4 regions of the Streptomyces sp. QH1-20 genome follow, and region 1 is predicted to be linked to each of the others. Evidence: riboswitches for the same ligand, from Rfam matches in the RefSeq annotation. Region 1 holds a riboswitch; each other region holds the start of a gene.
The links. A riboswitch is a leader RNA that binds a small molecule or an ion and turns the genes downstream of it on or off. The one in region 1 is predicted to bind cobalamin.

Region 1 (5,237 bases):
CAGATCTGGCGGGCGCGCAGGATCGACAGGACGAGGTTGACGCGTGCCTCACCGGTGGGCGCGCCGCCGAGGACGTGCAGACCGTCGCGGATCTGGGCGTCCTTGACCTCGCACAGCCAGCCGTCGACGTGCAGCAGGAAGTCGTCGAAGCCGTCGTCGTCCGGACGGTCGTCGAGGCCGAGGTCGTGGTCGAGCTTCGCGGCCTGGATGAGCGTCCAGATCTGGGCGCGGATGGCGGGCAGCTTGGCCGGGTCCATCGCGGAGATGGACGCGTACTCGTCGAGGAGCTGCTCCAGGCGGGCGATGTCGCCGTAGGACTCGGCGCGGGCCATCGGCGGCACGAGGTGGTCGACGAGGGTGGCGTGGGCGCGGCGCTTGGCCTGGGTGCCCTCGCCGGGGTCGTTGACGAGGAAGGGGTAGATCAGGGGCAGGTCGCCGAGGGCGGCGTCCGGGCCGCAGGCGGCGGACAGGCCGGCGTTCTTGCCGGGCAGCCACTCCAGGTTGCCGTGCTTGCCGAGGTGGACCATGGCGTCGGCGCCGAAGCCGCCGTCCGCCTGGGAGGCGGCGATCCAGCGGTAGGCGGCGAGGTAGTGGTGCGAGGGCGGCAGATCGGGGTCGTGGTAGATCGCGATGGGGTTCTCGCCGAAGCCGCGCGGCGGCTGGATGAGGATCAGGAGGTTGCCGCGGCGCAGCGCCGCGAGAACGATGTCGCCCTCGGGGTTGGCGCTGCGGTCGACGAACATCTCGCCGGGCGCCGGTCCCCAGTGCTCCTCGACGGCCTCGCGCAGCTCGGCGGGCAGCTCGGCGAACCAGCGCCGGTAGTCGGCGGCCGGGATCCGGACGGGGTTGCGGGCGAGCTGCTCCTCGGTGAGCCACTCCTGGTCGTGGCCGCCGGCCTCGATGAGGGCGTAGATCAGCTCGTCGCCGTCGCCGGACGCGAGGCCGGGGACCTCCTCCGTGCCGAAGTCGTAACCCTCCTCGCGCAGTCGGCGCAGCAGCGCCACGGCGCTGGCGGGGGTGTCGAGCCCGACGGCGTTGCCGATGCGGGAGTGCTTGGTGGGGTAGGCGGAGAGGACGAGCGCGAGGCGCTTGTCGGCCGCGGGGATGTGGCGCAGCCGGGCGTGGCGCACGGCGATGCTGGCGACGCGGGAGGCGCGCTCGGCGTCGGCCACGTACATCGGCAGGCCGTCCTCGTCGACCTCCTTGAAGGAGAACGGGACGGTGATGAGGCGGCCGTCGAACTCGGGTACGGCGACCTGGGTGGCGGCGTCGAGCGGCGAGAGGCCCTCGTCGTTCTCCTCCCAGGCGCTGCGGGGGCCGGTCAGGCACAGGGCCTGGAGGATCGGTACGTCGAGCGCGGCGAGGGCGCCGGCGTCCCAGGACTCGTCGTCGCCGCCGGCCGAGGCGGCCGCGGGCTTGGTGCCGCCCGCGGCGAGGACGGTGGTGACGACGGCGTCGGCGGTGCCGAGCGCCTCGATGAGCTCCGGCTCGGGGGCGCGCAGCGAGGCGACGTACAGCGGCAGGGCGCGGCCGCCCGCGTCCTCGATCGCCCCGCACAGGGTTTCCACGAAGGCGGTGTTGCCGCTCATGTGGTGGGCGCGGTAGTAGAGCACCGCGATGAGCGGGCCGCTCGCGCCGGGCTTGGGGGTGCGCTCCAGCGGGCCCCAGGTGGGGGCGGGCGCGGGTGCCTCGAAGCCGTGTCCGGTGAGCAGCACGGTGTCGGAGAGGAAGCGCGCGAGCTGTTCGAGGTTGTCGGGCCCACCGTGCGCGAGGTAGGCGTGGGCCTCGGCGGCGATGCCGATGGGGACGGTGGAGGCCTCCATCAGCTGGGCGTCGGGCGCCTGTTCGCCGGTGAGGACGACGACGGGGCGGTCCCCGGCGAGCAGCAGGTCGAGGCCCTCCTGCCAGGCGCGGATGCCGCCGAGGAGGCGGACGACGACGAGGTCGGTGCCGTCCAGGAGGGCGGGCAGGTCGTCGAGCGCGAGCCGGGCGGGGTTGGCCAGGCGGTACGGGACCGGGCCCCCGTGAGCGGCAGCCGCGCGGGCGCTGAGCAGGTCGGTGTCGGACGTCGACAGGAGAAGGATCACGCGGCGCTCCCCAGGGCATCGAGGGTCGCCCGGGGTACGCCGGACCGGATGGTGCGCATGCGGCGGCTGGCCTTCCTCGGGGTCCGCGCCCCGGGCGGTTGGAGGACGGCGGGAGTTCCTGACTCGCCCGGCATCGCTGCCGGGCTCACAGTGGCGGGACCGTGCCGGAGTCTCACCGGCTTCCTCCCCTGACGCCGTCGCTGGCGTTTGGCGGACCAGAGGACGAACAAAGAGATTCTGGCCACCGATGAGCATAGTAAGCGCTGACCGTTTGGCACAGGACGGTGCACCCGGTGTGATCGTCGGTATGCTCGCCGCCATGCCCGTCACCCCCACATCCCCCCCGGAGCGGGATAAACCGGCCGCCGGCGGACGGACCGTCCGCGCGGGCGGCGACGCCTGCCCCGGTGCGCTGCGGCTGCACACCGCGGACGACGGTGCGCTGGCGCGCGTCCGGTTGCCGGCCGGGTTGTTGACAGCCCGTCAGGCGGTGGCATTGGCGCTGGTCGCCGAGGAACTGGGCGACGGGAATCTCGACATCACCTCGCGCGGCAACGTCCAGTTGCGCGGGCTGGCCGACGGCTGCGGCGGTGAACTGGCCGACCGGCTGCGGGGCGCGGGGCTGCTGCCGTCCGACCGGTACGACCGGGTGCGCAATGTGGCGGCCTCGCCGTTGTGCGGTCTGGACGGGGCCACGGAGCCGGCCCGCGCCGGGGCAACCGATGTGCAGACCTGGGCGCGCGCCCTGGACGCACTCCTGTGCACCCCCGCGTCCGATGCGCCCGACCCCTCCGAGGGTCTGGATTTGTCAGGTTTGTCGGGCCGTTTCCTCTTCGGACTGGACGACGGCCGCGGCGACATCGTGGCCCTCGGCCCCGATGTGACATTGATCGCAAGCGGCGAGGAGCAGGCCGTGCTGTGCTTCGCCGCCACCGGGCCCGGTCTGCGGATCGCCGCCCGTGACGCGCCGCGCGCGGCCGCGCTGGCCGCGCGCGAGTTCCTCGCGGCACTGGCCCACAGCGGCACCAGGGCCTGGCGTGTCCGGGACCTGGCCCCCGAACACCGCCCGCGCGTCGAAGCGTTGGCGGACCGGCTGACGGCCGCGGGCATCGCTTCCGTCCCGCTGCCCAGGCCCCGTCTGCCGCACGGCCCCCCCGTCGGGCCCGGCCTGGTCACCGGCCGGGACGGGCGGTGCGCCCTGTCGGTGACCGCGCCGCTCGGGCGGCTGACCGCCGCCCAGTGGCGGCTCGTGGCCACCGCGGCCGACCGGGACGGGACGGGCGAGCTGCGTGTGACACCCTGGCGCGGCATCGTCGTCCCCGGCCTCCCGGCCGGTACGGCCCGCTCCCGGCTGACGGCGCTGGCGGACGCCGGACTCGTCACCTCCACCACGTCCCCCTGGCACCGGGCGGGCGCGTGCGCGGGCCGGCCGGGCTGCGCCAAGTCCCTCGCGGACGTACGGGCGGACGCGGCGGCCTGCCTCGCGGGGCTGCCCCCAGCGGGGCTCCCGGTGTACTGGTCCGGCTGCGAGCGGCGGTGCGGCCACCCGGGCGGGACATGGGTCGACGTGCTCGCGACCGGGGACGGCGGCTATCGGATCGCGGTACGGGACGGGGAGACGGAAACGACGACGGAAACAGCCACAGCGGGGGGACTGGCCGACGCGGTCGCGGCGGCCCGTACCTCCGCGGACTGACCCTGCACGACACCACCAGGCGCAACCCAGCAAGCGAGGCACAGTGTTCGAGTACGAGAAGGACGGCGCGTCCATCTACCGCCAGTCCTTTGCCACCATCAGGGCCGAGGCCGACCTCGGCGGACTGCCGCCGGACGTCAGCCAGGTCGCGGTGCGCATGATCCACGCCTGCGGGATGGTCGATCTCGTACGGGACCTCGCGTACTCCCCCCAGGTGGTGGCACGGGCCCGCGAGGCGCTGCGCGCCGGGGCGCCGATCCTGTGCGACGCGAACATGGTCGCCAGCGGGGTGACCCGCAAGCGGCTGCCCGCGGACAACGAGGTGCTGTGCACCCTCGCCGACCCGTCGGTGCCGGAGCTGGCCCGGCGGATGGGCACGACCCGCAGCGCGGCGGCGCTGGAGCTGTGGCGCGAGAAGCTCGACGGCGCGGTCGTCGCGGTCGGCAACGCGCCGACAGCGCTGTTCCGGCTGCTGGAGATGCTCGAAGAGGGCGGGGCGGCGGCGCCGCGCCCCGCCGCGGTCATCGGCATACCGGTGGGCTTCATCGGTGCGGCCGAGTCCAAGGACGCCCTGGCCGACAGCCCGCTGGGGCTCGACTATCTGGTGGTGCGGGGCCGTCGCGGCGGCAGCGCCATGGCAGCGGCGGCGATCAACGCGATAGCGAGCGAGGAAGAGTGAACGAGCAGCCTTCGACGACGGGCCGACTGTACGGAGTGGGCCTCGGCCCCGGCGACCCGTCGCTGATGACCGTGCGGGCCGTCGAGGTCATCACCGCGGCCGACGTCGTCGCGTACCACAGTGCCCGGCACGGCCGCAGCATCGCGCGCACCATCGCCGAACGCCATCTGCGCCCCGACCACATCGAGGAGCAGCTGGTCTACCCCGTCACCACGGAGACCACCGACCACCCCGGTGGCTACCGGGGCGCGATGGAGGAGTTCTACGAGGAGGCCGCGGCGCGGCTGGCCGTCCATCTGGACGCCGGGCGCACGGTCGCGGTGCTCGCGGAGGGCGACCCGCTCTTCTACAGCTCGTACATGCACATGCACAAGCGGCTCGCGGACCGCTACCCCACGGAGGTGATCCCCGGGGTCACGTCCGTCAGCGCGGCGGCGGCCCGGCTGGGCGAGCCGCTGGTGGAGGGCGAGGAGATCCTGACGATCCTGCCGGGCACGCTGCCCGAGGAGGAGCTGACGGCCCGCCTGGCCTCGACCGACTCGGCCGTGGTGATGAAGCTCGGCCGGACGTTCCCCGCCGTGCGGGGCGCGCTGGAGGGCGCGGGCCGGCTCGCGGACGCGCGGTACGTCGAGCGCGCCACGATGCCCGGGGAGCGTACGGGCCTGCTGGCCGACGTGGACCCCGAATCGGTGCCGTACTTCTCGGTGGCGGTGCTGCCGAGCCGTGTCGACGCGGCTCCGGCCGCCTCGGACCGGGGCGAGGTCGTGGTCGTCGG
Region 2 (5,237 bases), 120 kb from region 1:
CCCTGGCGGATTGCCAAGTTCTGTGAATCTTCCCGGGCTTGTCTGCCAACTTTGCCAACTCTGTCAACCTTGCCGAGCTGCCATGGCCGGGGTCCGCTCGCCCCGGCTAGGGTGAGCGCACGGAGCCGGGGGCGGCCGGAGGGGGCCTGGGGTGAGCGGGAACACGAGCGAGGCATGAGCAAGACATACGCGGGGGTGCGACTGCGGCGGCTGCGCGAGGAACGGCGGCTCAGCCAGGCCCAACTGGCCCGGATGCTCGCCATCTCGCCCAGCTACCTCAATCAGATGGAGCACGACTCCCGCCCGCTCACCGTGCCCGTACTGCTGCGGCTCACCGAGGCGTTCGGCGTGGACCCCGGCTTCTTCTCCGAGCGCGACACCGGCCGCGTCCTGGCCGACCTGCGCGAAGCCCTCGCCGACGAGGTGGCCGCCGCCCGTGTCTCGCCCACCGATCTGTCGGAACTCGCCTCCCGGCTGCCCGCCGTGGCGGCGGTGCTGCTCGACCTGGGCCGGCGCAACCAGGCCCTGACCGAGCGGCTCGCGGAGGTCGCCGAGCGCCGCGGCACCGACGACCCGGATCTCCCGCGCTCCGCCCACGAGGAGATCCGCGAGTTCTTCTACCGTCGGCAGAACTACCTTCACACCGTCGACACCGCCGCCGAGGAACTGGCCGCCGAGATCGGCATCCGTCCCGGCGAGGTGCTGCCCGCCCTGGCCGCCCGGCTCGCCGAACGCCACGGGGTCCGCATCGCCGCCGACGCCGACCACCTCCACACCTACGACCCCCGCGCCCGGGTGCTGCACCTGTCGAACCGGCTGCGCCCCGGCCAGCAGGCCTTCCGGATGGCGACCCAGCTCGCCCTGCTCGAGTACGACGGGGAACTCACCCGGCTCGCCTCGGAGGACTACGACGAAGACTCCGCCGTCCGGCCGCTGGCCCGGATCGGCATCGCCAACTACGTCGCCGCCGCGCTGATCCTGCCGTACCGCGAGTTCCACGCCGCGGCGGAGGAGCTGCGGTACGACATCGAGCGGCTCGCCGACCGTTTCGGGCTCGGCTACGAGACCGTCTGCCACCGGCTCAGCACGCTGCAGCGCCCGCGGCTGCGCGGGGTGCCCTTCTCCTTCGTACGGGTCGACCGCGCGGGCAACATGTCCAAACGGCAGTCGGCCACCGGCTTCCACTTCTCCCGGGCCGGCGGCACCTGTCCGCTGTGGAACGTCTACGAGGCGTTCGCCTCTCCCGGCCGCATCCATGTGCAGATCGCGGCCATGCCGGACGGGCAGCGCCATCTGTGGACCGCCCGCACCGTCACCCGGCACCGGGGTGGCTGGGGCGAGCCCGGCAAGACCTTCGCCATCGGGCTCGGCTGCGAGATCCGCCACGCATCCCGGCTCGTCTACTCCGACGGACTCGACCTCGACAACGCCACGGCCGCCACCCCCATCGGCATGGGCTGCCGGATCTGCGAACGCCTGGACTGCCCGCAGCGGGCCGTCCCACCGCTCGGCCGGCCCCTCGCCGTCGACGAGAACCGCAGCACCTTCGTGCCGTACCCGGTGCGGGACGCCGGGCCCCGCTGAACCCGGGCCTTGATCCGGGCCGCTGACACTCCGGGCCGGGAGACCCTGGACTTACTAGGACGTCCAACTATATGTTCGGGGGACAAGGTCCGCGGTGCAGGGAAGCCGGTGTGAATCCGGCACGGTCCCGCCACTGTGACCGGGGAGTTCGTCCTCGCGGTACACGCCACTGACGAGCGGGATGTCGGGAAGGCACGGGGACGCGCGGTGATCCGGGAGTCAGGATACCGGCCGCGGAACGTTCCGTGTTGTCCACGAGGATGGAGCAGACACGCATGGCACCGGTCCGTACCCACGACCCTGGTGATCCGGCGCGGCGAGCGGCTGTTCCCGCTCGCTGACGGTTCCCGGCCCTTCGCGTCCCGCGACCCGTCGGCGGCCGCGCGCAACTCGCGCCCTCCGCCGGACGCTTCGCGCCGTCCTCGGATCTCACCTGACGAGAGCAGGCTCTCCCATGGTCCGTGAACTCACCCATTTCATCGGCGGCAGGCACACCCCGGGAACATCGGGTGCCTACGGCGATGTGTACGACCCCAACACCGGCGCCGTGCAGGCCCGGGTGCCCCTGGCGAACCGGGCCGAGACCGAGGCGGCCGTCGCCGACGCGGCCGAGGCCCAGCGGGAGTGGGGCGAGTGGAACCCGCAGCGCCGGGCCCGCGTCCTGCTGCGGTTCCTCCAGCTCGTCGAGGGCGAGAAGGACTCCCTCGCCCGGCTGCTGTCCTCCGAGCACGGCAAGACCGTCCCCGACGCCCTCGGCGACATACAGCGCGGTCTGGACGTGGTGGAGTTCGCCGCCGGCATCCCGCACCTGCTCAAGGGCGACTTCAGCGACAACGCCGGGACCGGCATCGACGTGCACTCCCTGCGCCGCCCGATCGGCGTGACAGCGGGCATCACCCCGTTCAACTTCCCCGCGATGATCCCGCTGTGGAAGGCCGCCCCGGCCATCGCCTGCGGCAACTCCTTCATCCTCAAGCCCTCCGAGCGCGACCCGTCCGTCCCGCTCCGGCTCGCCGAGCTGTTCCTGGAAGCGGGCCTGCCGCCCGGTGTGCTCAACGTCGTCAACGGAGGCAAGGAAGCCGTCGACACCCTGCTCGAGGACCCGCGGGTGCAGGCGCTCGGCTTCGTCGGCTCGACCCCGATCGCCGCCCGCATCTACGCCACCGCCGCCGCCCACGGCAAGCGGGCCCAGTGCTTCGGCGGCGCCAAGAACCATCTGATCGTGATGCCGGACGCCGACCTCGACCAGGCCGCCGACGCCCTGATCGGCGCGGGCTACGGCTCGGCCGGGGAGCGCTGCATGGCGATCTCCGTCGCCGTGCCCGTCGGCGAGGACACCGCCGACGCGCTGGTCGCCCGCCTCAAGGAGCGGATCGGCACCCTGCGGATCGGCCGGTCCGACGACCCCGAGGCCGACTTCGGCCCCCTCGTCGGCCGCGACGCCGTCGACCGGGTCCGCGGCTATGTGGACCTCGGAGTGGAGGAGGGCGCCGAACTCGTCGTGGACGGGCGCGGCTTCACCCTCGCCGGGCACGAGAACGGCTTCTTCGCCGGCGCCTCCCTCTTCGACCGGGTCACCCCGGACATGCGGATCCACCAGGAGGAGATCTTCGGGCCCGTCCTGTCGGTGGTCCGCGCGGCGGACTACGAGGAGGCGCTGCGGCTGCCCTCCGAGCACGCCTTCGGCAACGGCGTCGCGATCTTCACCCGCGACGGGGACACCGCCCGCGACTTCACCCGGCGCGTGGACACCGGCATGATCGGCGTCAATGTGCCGATCCCCGTGCCGGTCGCGTACCACTCCTTCGGCGGCTGGAAGCGCTCCGGCTTCGGCGACCTGGGCCAGCACGGTCCGGACGCCATCCGCTTCTACACCCGCACCAAGACCGTCACCTCGCGCTGGCCCTCCGGGGTCAAGGAGGGCGCGAGCTTCACCATCCCCACGATGGGATGAGCGCCATGACGACAGGCCTCACCGAGGACCAGCTCGCGCTGGCCGGGACGACGCTGGACTTCGCCCGGGAACACCTCGCCCCGCATGCCGTCGCCTGGGACCAGGACAAACACTTCCCCCTCGACGTGCTGCGCAAGGCCGCGGGCCTCGGTCTCGGCGGCGTCTACGTGCGCGAGGACGCGGGGGGCTCCGGCCTCACCCGCGCGGACGGCGTGCTGATCTTCGAGGTACTGGCCACCGGCTGTCCCTCCATCGCCGGTTATCTCTCCATCCACAACATGGTCGGCTGGATGATCGACCGCTACGGCGACGAAGCCCAGCGCGCCCGTTGGCTGCCCCGGCTGTGCTCGATGGACACCCTCGGCAGCTACTGCCTGACCGAGCCGGGCGCGGGCTCCGACGCCGCCGCGCTGCGGACCCGCGCCGTACGCGACGGGAACTCCTACGTCCTGACGGGCGTGAAGCAGTTCATCTCCGGCGCCGGAGCCGCCGAGGTGTACATCGTCATGGCGCGCACGGGCGGGGAGGGGCCGGGAGGCATCTCCGCGTTCGTCGTCGAACGGGACGACCCCGGGCTGTCCTTCGGCCCCGACGAGAAGAAGATGGGCTGGAACGCCCAGCCCACCCGCCAGGTCGTCCTGGACGGCGTCCGCCTCCCGGCCGACCGCCGGCTCGGCGCCGAGGGCGACGGCTTCCGCATCGCCATGAACGGGCTCAACGGCGGCCGGCTCGGCATCGCCGCCTGCTCCCTCGGCGGCGGACAGAACGCCCTGCACCGCAGCCTGGAATACCTCGCCGACCGGGAGGCCTTCGGGGCACCGCTGCTCGACGCCCAGGCACTGCAGTTCCGCCTCGCCGACATGGCGACCGAACTCGCCGCCGCCCGCGCCCTGGTCCGCCAGGCCGCGGAGGCCCTGGACCGCGGCGACCCCCAGGCGGCGCAGCTGTGCGCCATGGCCAAACGCTTCGCCACCGACACCGGCTACTCCGTCGCCGACCGCGCCCTGCAACTGCACGGCGGCTACGGCTACCTCACCGAGTACGGCATCGAGAAGATCGTCCGAGACCTTCGCGTGCACCGGATCCTGGAAGGAACGAACGAGATCATGCGCCTGATCGTGGCCCGCGGACTGACGGGAGCCGCCCGATGACCCCGACGACGGACGGCAGTGACGACTGCGTACTGCTGCGCACCGAGGGCCGTGCCGCATACCTCACCCTCAACCGGCCCAAGGCCCTCAACGCCCTCAGTCACACCATGGTGCGCCGCGTCGACGAGGCTCTCACCGTCTGGGAGCACGACCCCGCCGTCGAGACCGTCGTGATCAGCGGCGCGGGCGAGCGGGGGCTGTGCGCGGGCGGCGACATCCGGTCCATCCACGCCGACGCCCGCTCCGGCGGCGACGCCTCGGCGGCCTTCTGGCGCGACGAGTACCGGCTCAACGCCCGTATCGCCCGCTACCCCAAGCCGTACGTCGCCCTCATGGACGGAATCGTGATGGGCGGGGGAGTGGGGATCTCGGCCCACGGCAGCGTGCGGATCGTCACCGAGCGCTCCAAGGTCGCGATGCCCGAGACGGGCATCGGTTTCGTGCCCGACGTGGGCGGCACCTATCTGCTGGCCCTCGCCCCCGGGGAGCTCGGCACCCACCTCGGGCTCACCGGGGTGCCCGTGGGCGCTGCGGACGCCCTGCTGTGC
Region 3 (5,237 bases), 1.6 Mb from region 1:
GGTGACGCCCAGTAGCACCCTCCCCTAGATTTCCTGCGCATCACGCAGTGATCACACAGGGGGGAGTCACCACCATGACGGAACCACCGACCGAACCACCCGCCGAGCCTCTCGCCGGGTCGGCAGCGCAGCTGCCCCAGCAGTCGACGACGTCACCGTCCACGGTGTCGTCGGAGGGCGGCCCCAAGGGTGGGCGTACGGCATCCGCCGTCACCGTGCCCATGGTCGTCGCGGGGGTGTGTCTGGCCATCCCCTTCGGCGCGATGCTGTGGGTCGACTCCTACTCCCGGCTCACCCCCACGTTCATCGGCATGCCGTTCTTCTACTGGTACCAGATGCTGTGGGTGGTCCTCTCGACCGCGCTCACCGTTGTCGCGTATGTGATCGTCAGGCGCCAGGAGCGCGCCCGCAAGGGTGGTGAGCGGCGGTGAAGGACGGCGTGAACGGCGTGGCGCTCGCCGTCTTCATCTTCTTCTTCCTGGTCGTCACCGTCATGGGCTTCGTCGCCTCCAGGTGGCGGCGCGCGGAGAACGCGAACAATCTCGACGAGTGGGGGCTGGGCGGGCGCTCGTTCGGCACCTGGGTCACCTGGTTCCTGCTGGGCGGCGACCTCTATACCGCGTACACCTTCGTGGCCGTCCCGGCGGCTATCTACGCGGGCGGCGCGGCGGGGTTCTTCGCGGTGCCGTACACGATCCTCTGTTATCCGCTGGTGTTCACCTTCCTGCCCCGGCTGTGGTCGGTCTCGCACAAGCACGGCTATGTCACCTCGTCGGACTTCGTCCGCGGCCGGTTCGGGTCCAAGGGGCTGTCGCTGGCCCTCGCGCTGACCGGCATCCTCGCGACGATGCCGTACATCGCGCTCCAGCTCGTCGGCATCCAGGCCGTCCTGGACGTGATGGGCGTCGGCGGCGGGTCGAACTGGTTCATGAAGGACCTGCCGCTGCTGATCGCCTTCGGCGTGCTCGCCGCCTATACCTATTCCTCCGGGCTGCGGGCGCCGGCGCTGATCGCCTTCGTCAAGGACGCGCTGATCTACATCGTGATCATCGTGGCGATCGTCTACATCCCGATCAAGCTCGGCGGCTTCGACGACATCTTCGCCAAGGCGGGCGAGGCGTTCGCGGTCGAGAACCCGGCGACCGGCAAGCCGCGCGGTTCCCTGGTGACCGGGCCGGAGGCGCAGTGGGCGTACGCGACGCTCGCCCTCGGGTCGGCGATGGCGCTCTTCCTCTATCCCCACTCGGTGACGGCGGTCCTCTCCAGCCGCAGCCGCAACGTCATCCGCCGGAACACCACGATCCTGCCGCTGTACTCGCTGATGCTCGGGCTGCTGGCGATCCTCGGCTTCATGGCGCTCGCCGCCGGGGTCAAGGTCAAGAACGGCCAGCTGGCCATCCCGCAACTCTTCGAGAACATGTTCCCGGACTGGTTCACGGGCGTCGCCTTCGCCGCGATCGGGATCGGCGCGCTCGTCCCGGCGGCCATCATGTCGATTGCCGCCGCGAATCTGTTCACCCGCAACATCTACAAGGACTTCATCAGGCCGGACGCCACGCCCGAGCACGAGGCGAAGGTCTCCAAGCTCTCCTCGCTGCTGGTGAAGGTCGGCGCGCTGGCCTTCGTGCTCACCATGGACAAGACCGTCGCGATCAACTTCCAGCTGCTCGGCGGCATCTGGATCCTGCAGACCGTCCCGGCCCTGGTGGGCGGGCTCTTCACCCGCTGGTGCCACCGCTGGGCGCTGCTCGGCGGCTGGGCGGCCGGAATGATCTACGGCACCTGGCGGGCGTACGACACGCCGAGCGCGACGCAGGACCACTTCGGCAACACGAACCTCATCCCGCTCATCGGTGAGAAGGGTTACATCGGCCTCACGGCCTTCGTCCTCAACGTCATCGTGGTGATCGTCCTCACCTTCGTGCTCAGGAAGCTCGGCGCCCCGGACGGCGTGGACCAGACGAAGGCGTCGGACTACACCGCCGACGCGGGTGACCCGGGCGTGGTGGAGAAGCTCCCGGCGGCCACCGCGGGAGCACCCGGCGGCCACTGACCCCCACACCCCCGACCGCGCCTCTGAGGCCGCCGCTCCCCGACGAACAGGGGGGCGGCGGCCTTCGCCTTGCGGGTGCCGCCCCGACGCTCGCAGAGGCCCTTCGGGGGGCTTCGGGGGAGGCCTCCGAGGGCCGTGACGGGGGCTCAGGCGATAAGCGATTCGAGGTCCAACACCCGGGCGCTCTAGCACATTCCGCACCCAGCTCATTACCGCGCGACACAACATGTGGGGGCGCGTACGAGTGGCAGCACTAGATGTATGCTCGTCCTCGCTGTCGCCGCAGGGGAATCCGGTGGAAATCCGGAACTGTCCCGCAACGGTGTATGTGTGCGGTTTTACGTACCCAGAGTCCGAGGACCTGCCGACAGCGCGCCCGCCTCCGAGCCTCCGCTCGGAACAGGGCGTCGAATTCGTCCGGGTCTCGCGGGTTGGGCCGGTGGACGCTGCGTGGCATGCCCTGGTGCAGGGGTGTCCCCGTACGCGCCCGTCGCGCCCGCCCGCCCGGCCCACACCACTGCCGAGCGAGGGAGAGCCCCACGTGACCATCGCGCCCGCCGATCCGGTCTCAGCGACAGCGGAAGCGACCGGCGGCCCCGGGACCGCGCTGCTGCGCACCCTGACCGACCTCACCGCCGATCTGCCCGCCACCGACCCCGGCAAGGTCGCCGCCGCCGCACTGCGCGGCCGGCACCCGGGCTCGGACGAGGCCGAGTTGCGGTCCCTGGCCACCGAGGCCGCCGCCGGGCTCATCGCCGAGGAGCCGGAGTACTCCCGGCTCGCCGCGCGACTGCTCACGCGTGCGATCGCCGACGAGGCGGCCGGACAGGGCGCGCTCTCCTTCTCCGCCTCCGTCGCGGTCGGCCACCGCGAGGGCCTGATCGCCGACGAGACGGCCGCGTTCGTCGTGACGCACGCCGAGCGCCTGGACGCCCTCGTGGACGCCGCGCTCGCCGACGGCGCCGACGACCGCTTCGGCTACTTCGGTCTGCGCACCCTGCACAGCCGCTACCTGCTGCGCCACCCCATCACCCGCCAGGTCGTCGAGACCCCGCAGCACTTCCTGCTGCGCGTGGCCTGCGGCCTCGCCGAGGACCACTCGACGCGGGCCCTGGACGACGTGGCCGAGCTGTACCGGCTGACCAGCACGCTCTCCTACCTGCCGTCCTCCCCCACGCTCTTCAACTCCGGCACCCGGCACCCGCAGATGTCCTCCTGCTACCTGCTGGACTCGCCGCTGGACGAGCTGGACTCGATCTACGACCGCTACCACCAGGTGGCGCGGCTGTCGAAGCACGCCGGCGGCATCGGCCTGTCGTACTCGCGCATCCGCTCGCGCGGCTCGCTGATCCGCGGCACCAACGGCCACTCCAACGGCATCGTGCCGTTCCTGCGCACGCTGGACGCCTCCGTCGCCGCCGTCAACCAGGGCGGCCGGCGCAAGGGCGCGGCCTGTGTCTACCTGGAGACCTGGCACGCGGACATCGAGGAGTTCCTGGAGCTCCGCGACAACACCGGTGAGGAGGCCCGCCGCACGCACAACCTCAACACCGCGCACTGGATCCCGGACGAGTTCATGCGCCGCGTCGAGGCGGACTCCGACTGGTCGCTGTTCTCCCCCGCCGACACCCCCGAGCTGGTCGACCTGTGGGGCGACGAGTTCGACGCGGCGTACCGCAAGGCCGAGGCCGACGGCAAGGCGATCAAGACGATCCCCGCGCGCGTGCTGTACTCCCGGATGATGCGCACCCTCGCGCAGACCGGCAACGGCTGGATGACCTTCAAGGACGCGTCCAACCGCACCGCGAACCAGACCGCCGAGCCCGGCAAGGTCGTCCACTCCTCGAACCTCTGCACCGAGATCCTCGAGGTCACCGACGACGGCGAGACGGCCGTCTGCAACCTCGGTTCGGTCAACCTGGCGCAGCACCTGGGCGCCGACGGCGAGATGGACTGGGAGAAGCTGGACCGCACGGTCCGCACTGCCGTGACCTTCCTCGACCGCGTCGTGGACATCAACTTCTACCCGACCGAGCAGGCCGGGAACTCCAACAGCCGCTGGCGTCCGGTGGGCCTGGGCCTCATGGGTCTCCAGGACGTCTTCTTCCGGCTGCGGCTGCCCTTCGACTCCGCCGAGGCGAAGGAGCTGTCCACCCGGATCTCCGAGCGCATCATGCTCGCGGCGTACGAGGCGTCCGCCGACCTCGCCGAGCGGCACGGCCCGCACCCGGCCTGGTCCGCGACCCGCACCGCGCGCGGCGTGCTGCACCCCGACCACTACCCGAACGCCGAGCAGCGCTGGGCCGACCGCTGGGACGCGCTGCGCGCCCGGATCGCGAAGACGGGCATGCGCAACTCGCTGCTGCTCGCCATCGCGCCGACGGCCACCATCGCCTCCATCGCGGGTGTGTACGAGTGCATCGAGCCGCAGGTCTCCAACCTCTTCAAGCGCGAGACGCTCAGCGGTGAGTTCCTCCAGGTCAACACCTACCTGGTGGAGGACCTGAAGCAGCTCGGCGTGTGGGACCGCACCACGCGTGACGCGATGACGGACGCCAACGGCTCGATCCAGGACATGAACTGGATCCCCAAGGAGGTGCGCGACCTCTACCGCACCGCCTGGGAGATCCCGCAGCGCGCCCTGATCGACATGGCCGCGGCCCGTACGCCGTACCTGGACCAGAGCCAGTCGCTGAACCTCTTCATGGCCTCGCCCACCATCGGCAAGCTCAGCTCGATGTACGCGTACGCCTGGAAGCAGGGCATCAAGACGACGTACTACCTGCGCTCGCGTCCGGCGACCCGGATCGCCCGCTCGGCCGGCGCCGCCGCCACCATCCCCGTACAGCAGGTCGCGACCCCGGACGCCGACGCCGTCGCCTGCTCCCTTGAGAACCCCGAGTCCTGCGAGGCATGCCAGTAATGTCGTCCGAACAGAAGAACCTGCTCGACCCCGGGTTCGAGCTGACGCTGCGCCCGATGCGGTACCCGGACTTCTACGACCGCTACCGCGACGCGATCAAGAACACCTGGACCGTCGAGGAGGTCGACCTCCACTCGGACGTCGCCGACCTCGCCAAGCTGTCCCCGGGTGAGCAGCACATGATCGGCCGCCTCGTCGCGTTCTTCGCGACCGGCGACTCGATCGTGGCGAACAACCTCGTCCTCACGCTGTACAAGCACA
Region 4 (5,237 bases), 6.6 Mb from region 1:
GCCGTTGAATCATGCTGGTCAGCCTACGTTTTCGAGCGGTCGGCCGACCGGGACGACGGGCGGTGCTCCGCGACCGTTCCGCGACGGCCACCAGCACCTGTCGCCGAGCAGCAGCATGAGTGCGGGCAGGATCACGATACGGATGACGAAGGCGTCGATCAGTACGGCCACCGCCAGGCTGAAGCCGATCTGCTTCATCTCCATGATGTGCAGGGGCACGAAGCTGGCGAACACCGTCACCATCACGAAGGCGGCGCTGGTCACCACACTCGCCGAGCCGCCGATGCCTTCGAGTACGGCCTGCCGGGTCGGCACACCGCGGAGCACACCCTCCCGGATCCGGCTGATGACGAACACCTGGTAGTCCATCGACAGGCCGAAGAGGATCACGAACAGGAACAGCGGTACCCGGGAGCCGACCGAGCCGGTGGAGGTGAAGTCGAGCAGGGGCTCGGCCCATTCGCCTTGGAAGACCAGCACCAGCAGACCGAGCGAGGCGGCGGCCGAGAGCAGGTTCAGTGCCACGCCGATGAGGCCGAGGAGCACGGAGCGGAACGCCCACACCGTCATGGCGAAGGTCACCAGGAGCAGGGACCCGATGACGATCGGCAGCTTCTGCTTCTGGTGCTCGGGGTAGTCGGCGTAGCGGGCGACGTCCCCGGTCACCGCGGTCCGGGCGCCGGTCACCTGGCCGACGGTGGCCGGTACGTACGTCCCGCGGAGGCGTTCGAGGGATGTCTGCGCCGCGTCGGAGCTCACGTGGTGCGGTACGGGCAGTTCCAGGAGGCTGACGCGCCGGTCGGGTGAGGTGCGCAGTTCCGCCGTGCCGGTGAGGGCCGGGTCGGCTTCGGCGCGGCGGGCGAGTTCGCGCAGCGCGCCGGTCACTTCGTCGGCGAGGGCGGGCTCAGCGCGTACGACGACCTGGTGCATGGACTTCAGTTCCGGGAAGGCGTGGTTCAGCCGGTCGTACGTCTGCATGGCGGGGATGGAGCGGGAGTGGGTCTCGCGGCCCATGTCGGTCAGTTCGAGGTCCAGCAGCGGGGCGGCCAGGGCGAGTGTCGCGAGGACGGCGACGGTCAGGGTGGCGGCCGGACGCCTGCTCGTGGCGCGCAGGACGGCCCCGGTGAGGCGACCGGCACCGCCCTTCGGCTGCCGGGGGTGCTTCGGCTGTGCGGTCCCGCTCCCGGCCGCGCGGGCGGCCTTGCGCAGCGCGCGGCGCTCCGCCCGCTCACCGAACGTGGCCAGCAGCGCGGGCAGCACGGTGAGCGAGCTGACCACGGCGACCAGGGTGACGACGATCGCGCCCGTGGCGATCGAGGAGAAGATGACGTCGTCCACCAGGTACAGCGTCGCGCTGGAGACGGCGACGGCGAGCCCGGAGAGCACGACGGCCCGTCCGGAGGTGGCCGCGGCGAGTTCCACCACGGCCTGCGAGCTGAGCCGGCCGCCCGCCCGGGCGCGTTCCTCCCGTTCGCGCTTGAGGTAGAAGAGGGTGTAGTCGACGCCGACGGCCAGGCCGATCAGCAGGATGACGTTGGTGCCGACGCCCGCGTCGGGGAAGGCGTGCGAGGCCAGCATGGACAGGCCGATGGCGGCGGCGATCGAGGAGAGTGCCAGCAGCAGCGGCACGGTGGCCATCGCCACGGAGCGGAAGACGAACAGCAGGGTGATCAGGGTGACGGGCAGCGCGATGATCTCCGTGCGGGAGAGGTCGTCGCCGCGCAGCTTCTCGACGCCCTTGCTGATGGAGGGGCTGCCGGTTTCCTCCACGCGCAGTGCGGGGTGTGCGGCCCGCACCGCGGCGGTCTGCGCCCGCAGCGGTGCGACGTGCTTCTTGCCGTCGAGCTCGGGGCCCTTCATGGTCACATCGACCCGGACCGCTCTGCCGTCGGCCGAGCGCACGGGCGCGCCCACGGAGGCGACTTCGGGAAGTTTCCGCATCCGGGCGGTGATGTCCCGGGCGGCGGTGTCCGCGGCGGTCCGGTCGAGCGTGTCCGTGCCGGGCTTCGCGGTGATCAGCACGCGCTCCACGGGCTTCTGGTGCAGTCCGCCCCCGGCCGCCATGGCCTCCGCCCGGCCCGCTTCACCGACGCGGAAATCCTCACTGGTGGCGGCGTTGGCGCCCACCGAGATCCCGGCGCCGAGACACAGGGCGACGAACAGGAACCAGCCGCCTATCGCGCGCCACGGGTGCCCGGCACTCCAACGGGCCATACGTACAGGGAAGGTCGTCATGGTGTCCATGCTGGTCGCCGGGGTGCCGCTGCCATGAGCCTCGACCGGTTGAACTTCGTGTCCACCGGTCGGTGGACACGAGGGGTCGCCCCCAGCCCCCTTCGCCCCAAGTCCCTTTCCCTCACACCCCGGTGGGGTCGTCAGGCCCCCTGTCGCACACGCGTCCGCCCCTTTACTCTGGAGGCGCAGTCGGTTCGCGCTGTCCGCCTGGCAGCCGCGTCGTAAGAGGGAACCCGGTGGGAGTCCGGGACTGCCCCGCAACGGTGAGTGGGAACGAACGTCGTCATCGGCACCGGTCCGGGAGAACGGGTCCGGGAAGCGACGGCCGGTAGGTGCGAGGTAGGTCGCGTGCGACCTCGCAGGCCCACGAGTCCGAAACCTGCCCACTGCGCGCGTGCGGCCCGCACGCGCTGATCGCGGTGGCCTCGAGGGTGGGCCGGCGGGTGCAGGTGGGCATCGTGCTCGTGCCGGGCGGCGTCCGCTGTTCCTTCGCGTGCCCTCAGCGGTCCCGGGATCCCGGCGACGCGCGAAGGAGTGCCCTGGTGACCGATGTCCCTCGCCGCCCTCCCCCCAGGCCGCCTCGGTGACGTCCTCCGGGCAAGGGGGCGCCCCCGTCCCGCCCTCCCGTACGGCGGTCGGCACGGCGCCGCAGACCGATCGAGCCGTCGTCGACGCGCGGCCCGTGCTCCGCGTTCCGTGTGCACGGGACGGGCGGACCTTCTCGGGGGTGTGCCACGGCACCCTCGGGGAGCTGTTCCAGGGGCCGCTCCGACACGAGGGCGAGCAACGCATCGCGCTCGTCTCCTTCCCCGTCGACCGGCACTCCTGGGTGCATTTCACCCGGGGTGCCGGCCCTCCGGGGGCCTTGCCGGCCGGGGAGAAGACGGCGCGGGCCGCCGGGCTGTTCCTGGAGCGCTACGGCCTGACCCTGCCGCCGGGCCGGTGGAGTGCCCATTCCGACCTGCGCGTCGGCGTGGGCATGGCCAGCTCCACCGCCGACATCGTGGCGACGCTGCGCTGTCTGTTCCGGATCTTCTCGCTGCCCTACGACCCGCGTGCGGTGATCGAGGTGCTGTCCGCGATCGAACGCGCGGACAGTGTCTTCCTCGACGAGTTCGCGCTGTATCTCAGTGACCGGCACCGTGTCGTCCGCCGCATGGGAACCGCCATCGCCTTCCACACCGCGTTCATCACGGAGGCCGGCACCGTCGACACGGCCGCGGTGACCCCGCTGCTGCTGCGGCACTACCTGCGGCGGTCAGCGGACTACGAGCGCTGCCTGACCGATCTCCTCAAGGGCTTCTCGGCAGCCGATCCCGCGGCTGTCGCCCGTTCGGCGACGACCAGCGCCGCTCTTTCCCAGGAGGTGCTGCCCAAAGCCACGTTCGAGACCGTGCTGGCACACCGCGAGGAGTTCGGGGCGGACGGTGTGTTCGTCGCGCACACCGGCTGCCTCGTCGGCTATCTCTTCGCCCGCCGCCCCTCCCCCGCGCTCAAGGACGAACTGTCCGGCTTCTTCCACACGCTCGGCCACCAGTGCTCATTCGCCCAAGGAGGCTACGGGTGATACACGCCCATATCGCCGACGCTCTCAAGTCCCCGCACCTGATCCGACTGTCCGACGGCATGGTCCTGGCCCGCTTCGAATCCATGAAGATCTACTCCGCGCTCGCCGCGGTGCGCCGACTGCTCGACCGGGGCACGGTCCGGCCCGGGCAGACCCTCGTCGACAGCTCCAGCGGAATCTACGCCCAGGCACTGGCGCTGGCCTGTCACCGCTACGGCATGCGCTGCCACATCGTCGCGTCCACCACCGTCGACGCCACCACCCGCGCCCAGTTGGAGATCCTCGGCGCCACCGTCGAGCAGGTCGCCCCGTCGAAGAACCTCGCACTCGACCAGGAGCTGCGCGTGGCGCGGGTGCGGCAGATCCTGGCGGAGCGTCCCGACGTCCACTGGATGCGTCAGTACCACGACGACATCCACTATCTGGGATACCGGGAGTTCGCGGACATCGTCGCCACCGCGCTCCCGGACCGGCCGCTGACCGTCGTCGGGGGGATCGGGTCGGGCGCCTCCACGGGCGGGCTGGTCGAGCATCTGCGCCGGCGTGATCCGTCGGTCCGTCTGATCGGTCTGCAGCCCTTCGGGAGCGTCACCTTCGGCAGTGAGGACCACCACGATCCGGAGGCCATCATCGCCGGCATCGGCTCCTCGATCGTCTTCGACAACGTCCGCCACCATCTGTACGACGCGATCCACTGGATGGACTTCCAGCACGCCATGGCGGGGGCCGTGGCGCTGCTGCGCGAGCACGCGGTGTTCGCCGGCCTGTCCACGGGCGCCGCCTACCTCGCCGCCTCCTGGGAGGCGCGCCGCTGCCCCGGCCGGCTCCATCTGGTGATCGGGGCCGACACCGGTCACCGCTACGTCGAGCGGGTCTTCGCCCGGCACCGCGAGGCCCTGGACACCGCCGCGCTCGGCCCGGCCGAGATCACGTCGCCGGCGGACCTGTCCATGCCCTGGTCGACGATGGCCTGGAACCGCAGCCCCGCACCGGGCCGGCAGAAGGAGCTCGCATCGTGACGGTGGTCTCCCTGGAAGCCCTCACTTTCGGCCTGGGGCACCTGGTCCGGGCCGCCGACGCGCTCGGCGAGCGGATCCGGCTGCTGACCCGCGACCCGCTCGTCTACGCGCACGAACTGCGGCAGCTGCCGGACGGGGCCCTCGACGTGGTCGAGATCGACACCTTCGACGTGGAGGCCGTGGCCGCGGACCTCGCCCGCCTCCCGGGGCTGCGGGGGCTCATCAGCTCGACCGACACCTGGACGCTGGTCGGTGCCGAGCTGACGGCCCGCTTCCGGCTGCCCGGCCTGGACGCCGCCGTGCTGGAGCTGACGCGGGACAAGGCAAGGGTGCGCAATCTGCTCCACGAGGCGGGCCTGACGAGGGGCCGGGCAGTGGAGGCCGGAGCCCTGGGGGCCGACGCCGACTACCCGCGT

Region 2: another riboswitch for cobalamin. It lies ahead of AB8O64_RS30720 (CoA-acylating methylmalonate-semialdehyde dehydrogenase); the one in region 1 lies ahead of cobN (cobaltochelatase subunit CobN).
Region 3: another riboswitch for cobalamin. It lies ahead of AB8O64_RS24090 (ribonucleoside-diphosphate reductase subunit alpha); the one in region 1 lies ahead of cobN (cobaltochelatase subunit CobN).
Region 4: another riboswitch for cobalamin. It lies ahead of AB8O64_RS01620 (hypothetical protein); the one in region 1 lies ahead of cobN (cobaltochelatase subunit CobN).

Annotation. Positions count from the first base shown of each region.
Region 1 is NZ_CP166299.1:6,933,918-6,939,154, reverse strand. It holds gene cobN (cobaltochelatase subunit CobN) at 1-2,087, opposite strand, end outside; cobalamin riboswitch at 2,177-2,322, opposite strand; gene AB8O64_RS31280 (cobalamin biosynthesis protein CobG) at 2,407-3,783, shown strand; gene AB8O64_RS31275 (precorrin-8X methylmutase) at 3,827-4,462, shown strand; gene AB8O64_RS31270 (precorrin-2 C(20)-methyltransferase) at 4,459-5,237, shown strand, end outside.
Region 2 is NZ_CP166299.1:6,814,350-6,819,586, forward strand. It holds gene AB8O64_RS30715 (short-chain fatty acyl-CoA regulator family protein) at 175-1,584, shown strand; cobalamin riboswitch at 1,653-1,835, shown strand; gene AB8O64_RS30720 (CoA-acylating methylmalonate-semialdehyde dehydrogenase) at 2,039-3,538, shown strand; gene AB8O64_RS30725 (acyl-CoA dehydrogenase family protein) at 3,535-4,689, shown strand; gene AB8O64_RS30730 (enoyl-CoA hydratase/isomerase family protein) at 4,686-5,237, shown strand, end outside.
Region 3 is NZ_CP166299.1:5,290,069-5,295,305, reverse strand. It holds gene AB8O64_RS24100 (DUF3311 domain-containing protein) at 222-431, shown strand; gene mctP (monocarboxylate uptake permease MctP) at 428-2,053, shown strand; cobalamin riboswitch at 2,298-2,437, shown strand; gene AB8O64_RS24090 (ribonucleoside-diphosphate reductase subunit alpha) at 2,595-4,976, shown strand; gene AB8O64_RS24085 (ribonucleotide-diphosphate reductase subunit beta) at 4,967-5,237, shown strand, end outside.
Region 4 is NZ_CP166299.1:328,371-333,607, forward strand. It holds gene AB8O64_RS01610 (sensor histidine kinase) at 1-13, opposite strand, end outside; gene AB8O64_RS01615 (MMPL family transporter) at 19-2,235, opposite strand; cobalamin riboswitch at 2,409-2,637, shown strand; gene AB8O64_RS01620 (hypothetical protein) at 2,819-3,802, shown strand; gene AB8O64_RS01625 (cysteine synthase family protein) at 3,799-4,821, shown strand; gene AB8O64_RS01630 (ATP-grasp domain-containing protein) at 4,818-5,237, shown strand, end outside.